Regions from separate parts of the Lipingzhangella rawalii genome, predicted to be linked through region 2. Evidence: predicted binding sites of a transcription regulator. Region 2 holds the regulator's gene; the other holds the start of a gene.
The links. Region 2 encodes LexA, which represses DNA repair genes until DNA is damaged. Its sites were predicted from a motif close to TCGAACANNTGTTCGA; they were not measured.

Region 1 (2,402 bases), on a different contig from region 2:
CTTGACCGCCTCACGGGACGGATCGTTAAAGGATGTCGACGATGAGAACCCACCTCGCCACAGCGTTTCCGGGGTTCCGGGGTTCCGGATGTTTCCGGGGACTTCCGGCGCGTCCAATGCTCGGGCACAGATGGGACCGCGGGCCAGGATACCAGGGCTGAAGCCAGGACGCTGCGACGACATTCCGACAGAACCGACACGATGTGTGATCCTCGTCACTTCCACTGGCGTTGGGTATGGCCGATGCGACAGACCGACCCCAGAGCCGCTGAGTATGGGAATCAGAACCGGAAGGCCCACACCACAGGGAATCCAACTCATCCACGTGGTCCACTGCGTCCCCTTTGCGGGTGAAGAACGACTTCGTTCACTTCTGTCCCTTCAGTCACCCAATGAGACGCGTTTTTCCCGAACGGCTTGACCCAGAGCGCCCAGCGCTCTACCGTCACTGTCTGTAACTAAACTCAGTGAAGCCAGACGGACCGATCCTGTAAGGCAACCACGGTTGCCCGGGCGTAGTTCCGACCAACCCAGGAACGTTCTGGCATTGCTGGCCACACATCCGGTCGGGAGCGACGAGAGATGCCATCGGAATACGCGAAATCGCTGGGTGCACGCCTACGCGCCATTCGGACCCAGCAGGGCCTGTCCCTGCACGGGGTGGAAGAGAAGTCACACGGCCGCTGGAAGGCTGTTGTGGTGGGCTCCTACGAGCGCGGGGATCGGGCCGTCACCGTACAGAAGCTGTCCGAACTGGCGGACTTCTACGGGGTCCCCATGTCCGAGCTTCTTCCCGGAGGCGCCGCACCTGCTCCCCTGGGACCGACCCCGAAGCTGGTCATCGACCTGGAGCGCATGCAGCAGCTCCCGCAGGAGAAGGCGGGCCCGCTCTCCCGCTACATCGCCACCATCCAGAGTCAGCGCGGGGACTACAACGGGCGTGTGCTGTCCATCCGCCAGGAGGATCTCCGTTCCCTGGCCGTGATCTACGACCGCTCTCCCGCCGATCTCACCGAGGAACTCATCAACTGGGGCGTACTCGACCCCGAGGCACGCCGTGCCGTGGAGTCCTTCTGACTCGCTGTGGGCACCTGCCAGACCACTCCTGGGCGTAGCGCCCTGCCCACTGTGCTACGCCCCGTGTTCCACGGAACCGTCGGGTACGGACACCGACGACCGTAGGACGTCCTCCACCACCGCCAGGAAGGTGGTGGCATCGTTCATGAGTTCTGTTGCGGCCCCCGGATTGAGGGCACTGGGCAGTCCCGCCTCTACGGCGGGCCGCTGGGCCGCACTGGCACTGAACCGGAGCGCCCAGCCGTCCAGACTCGGCTCGGCTTCGGGGAGCAGCTCCCATACGCTTCGGGGACGCTGGCGTTTGCGCCGTGTCCTGTGGCCACACTGAGCAACCACCGCTGCCGCAGCGCGCAATGCGGCGAAATGCGCGTGGAGAAACCGCGTGCTGGGATCTGGCGCCTGGTGAGCTGTACGCAGATACCAGCGAGCCGAGTCGAGGGCGGATCGGGCGGCGGGCAGCAGGGATCTCCGTGCTTTCGTACCCGCAACAGCCGGGTCGTGTTGGGACGAGGGTATCGACGGCACCGATTCGGACATGGCTCGTCCTCCCGCGATCGGTGGGCGCGTGGTTGAGCGAGAGGCTTCCCCTCCCCCCGCCCAACCACGGGATTCGAACTCTCGTTCGAATAGGTTCTATTATCGTACTGAGCACGGGGCCTGTCAACCGCCCGTCAACGCTCACAGCGGCTGTGACCTGCACGCAACCGGTTCGACTGGACTGTGGATCGTGCTTGCGGCAACCGCCCGTAGAATCGCGCCCATGCATCCGAACGCCCAGAAGGTCGCCGCTCGCCTCTCGGAGCTGGGAGTGTCCGGGGACGTGACGACGTTGGCGCAGCCGGCCCCCACCGCGGCCGCTGCCGCCGCTCTGGTGGGCTGCCCGGTGGGAGCCATCGCCAACAGTCTGGTTTTCGCGGTCGAGTATCCGGCAGGTAGCAACGAGACGGGGGGTGGCTGCGCGACCACGGCCGTGCTGGTACTGACCAGCGGAGCCCACCGTGTGGACACTGGCCGCCTCGCCGAGCTGTTGGCCGACTCCGGCCCGGCCCAACCGGTCGTGGGCAGAGCCACGCCGGAGTTCGTCCGCACCCACACTGGCCAGCCCATTGGCGGTGTCGCCCCGGTTGGCCATCCGCGCGCTCTTCCCACCGTCGTAGACACGTGGCTAGCGGACCACGAAACCGTGTGGGCCGCGGGCGGCCACCCGCACACGGTGTTTCCCACCACGTTCTCGGAACTGATCCGGATCACCGGGGGAACGGCGGCCAACGTGGGTACGGACTGAGCTAACCCCACCTCCGGACACCACCGTGATCGGTAGCCAG
Region 2 (2,402 bases):
GTCCCGCCAGGCCCTCAAGACGACCGCCCGCGCAGATCGGCGATCGCGGTCTCGAAGTCCGCCAACGAGTCGAAGCCCTGATACACCGAGGCGAACCGCAGATAGGCCACCTCGTCCAGCTCCCGCAACGGGCCGAGAATGGCCAGACCGACCTCGTGTGAGGGCACCTCGGCACTTCCACGTGCGCGGATCTCGTCCTCCACCTGCTGCCCCAGCACGGCCAGGGCGTCCTCGGAGACCGGACGACCCTGGCACGCCCGACGAACCCCCGCGATGATCTTCGTCCGGGAGAACGGCTCGGTGACACCGGAGCGCTTGGTCACCATCAGCAACACGCTCTCCTGCGTGGTGAACCGCCGTTCACAGTCCGGGCAGTTTCGTCGCCGTCGGATGGCCGCACCGTCCTCGGTGGAACGACTGTCAATCACCCGCGTGTCCGGATGGCGACAGAACGGGCAGTGCATCGTCCGTTCCCCCGTTCCGCCTCATCTGGGCCCGATCCGCAACGGCGCCGCCACAGTGGACGACCGCCTAACATCCGCACGCGTCTCGACACAAATTATGGACGTGTGAATATCGACAAACACAATATGTTGTGCCGACCCGTGGGATCCAACCTACGACTGACCGCACCGAATCGCAAGTTGCGGCACGAGGCCACCCCGACACACCGAGCACCCTCGCGTACCGCGAGCACCAGGCTTCGACACCCCCATACCGCGGGCGCGTCGAGCCGAACCAGCAACGACCCACGCCGCCCGCCGCACCCCTGTGCCGCACGGCCACCTCGAACGTTTGTTTGATGTCACACAGGACAGGAGATAAATTGAGGCTGGGCGGCGACCCGGCAGCGTTGTGGGCCGCGGTGGCACCCGTACCCCGACCCCGGGGCCGCACCAGTTCGACTCCCGAGGAGGCCAGACGTGCCGGACACGAACAAGGCGAGCGAGGCCGTGGCGGCCACCGGCCCCAGCGGTAGTGACGCCGCCGGTCACGTCGGCTCGACCACGCGGCTCACGGCGCGTCAACGAAGCGTACTCAACTTCATCACCCGGTACTTGCAGGCGCGTGGCTACCCCCCGTCGATCCGGGAGATCGGCGACGCGGTGGGGCTCGCCAGCCCCTCCAGTGTCGCGCACCAGCTCAAGGTGCTTCAGGGCAAGGGGTACCTGCACCGGGACCAGAACCGTCCACGGGCGGTCGAGATCCGCCCCACGGGACGAGGCGCAACCGGCACGGATACGACGTCCACCACCCGACGGGCCCGCAGTGGCGCTGCCGAGGTGCCACTGGTAGGGCGGATCGCCGCTGGAGGGCCGATCCTCGCCGAGGAGTCGATCGAGGATGTGCTGACGCTGCCGCGACAACTGGTGGGTGAGGGACAGTTGTTTACACTCACCGTGGTCGGGGACTCCATGGTGGACGCGGCCATCACGGACGGGGACATGGTCGTGGTTCGCCAGCAACCCGAAGCCAGCAACGGCGACATCGTGGCGGCCCTTCTCGACGACGAAGCCACAGTGAAGGTGTTCCGGCGCGACGACGACCACAGCGTGTGGCTGCTACCGAGGAACGACAACTACGAGCCCCTGCGTGGAGACAACGCCACCATCCTGGGGAAGGTGGTTGCGGTACTGCGCCGCGTGTGACGAGCCCCGCTGGCTGTGCGACCGCTGGGGGCCGCCAAGGCTCCCTCCGGCCCGACTCGAACCACCGATCGGACACGGCCGCAGGGCCTGCGTGGGGGCCGGCACCCCTCCCCCAATCCACCTCCGAGCGCTGCGCACCCACGTCCCCCATGGGCCCGGGTGTGCGGGCTCGTCGATCCCCTCCGATCACCGTGGTCTCCCCCGCAGTGCGAAGGTGCCCGAACGTGTGTGGCGCCGGCCCAGAGTCACGGGGCGCTCGGGGACGCTGGGTGTACTGACCACCGCGGTTGGTGACGGGGACCCGGCCGGCGTGTAGCACGAGGGCCTCCGGAATCGGTGTGGATGTTCGATGTCCCACCGCCCGGAAGGACGTCCATACCGTAGGCTGCGCACACCAACGCCACGCTGACACCCACTGGCCGGGTTGGTCTCTCGCCCACTGTGTGGTCGGGGACGACTGGCCGCTGCGCCGGCCCCTTGGTGGCGGGTGTCTGCCGTCGGTGGGTCAGGGTGGTGCTCGGCACCGGGCCCCCAGTCCGGGGGGATTGTGGTGTCCGTGCGTACGCTCCCCGTGGTGGCCGCCGGCGGATTGGCAATGCCCGTGACCACGATCCCTGCCCTCGGGGGAGTGTGGCCCGGGTGGTCCTCGTGTCCCACAGGGTGCCGGTCCACGCCGGCCAGCCTCGCGCGCACGCCCCTACACCGGCAGCCAACGGGGCGGTGGTTCGAGTGCCACGGCCCCGGGGACATTCC

Region 1: RIF23_RS04085 (SAV_6107 family HEPN domain-containing protein) is a predicted target of LexA. The motif match lies at 1,688-1,703, and genes of this name have one in related genera.

Annotation. Positions count from the first base shown of each region.
Region 1 covers NZ_JAVLVT010000001.1:908,555-910,956, forward strand. Annotated here, with positions in the region: gene bldD (transcriptional regulator BldD) at 583-1,077, shown strand; gene RIF23_RS04085 (SAV_6107 family HEPN domain-containing protein) at 1,132-1,614, opposite strand; gene RIF23_RS04090 (YbaK/EbsC family protein) at 1,838-2,362, shown strand.
Region 2 covers NZ_JAVLVT010000005.1:488,283-490,684, reverse strand. Annotated here, with positions in the region: gene nrdR (transcriptional regulator NrdR) at 15-464, opposite strand; gene lexA (transcriptional repressor LexA) at 954-1,649, shown strand.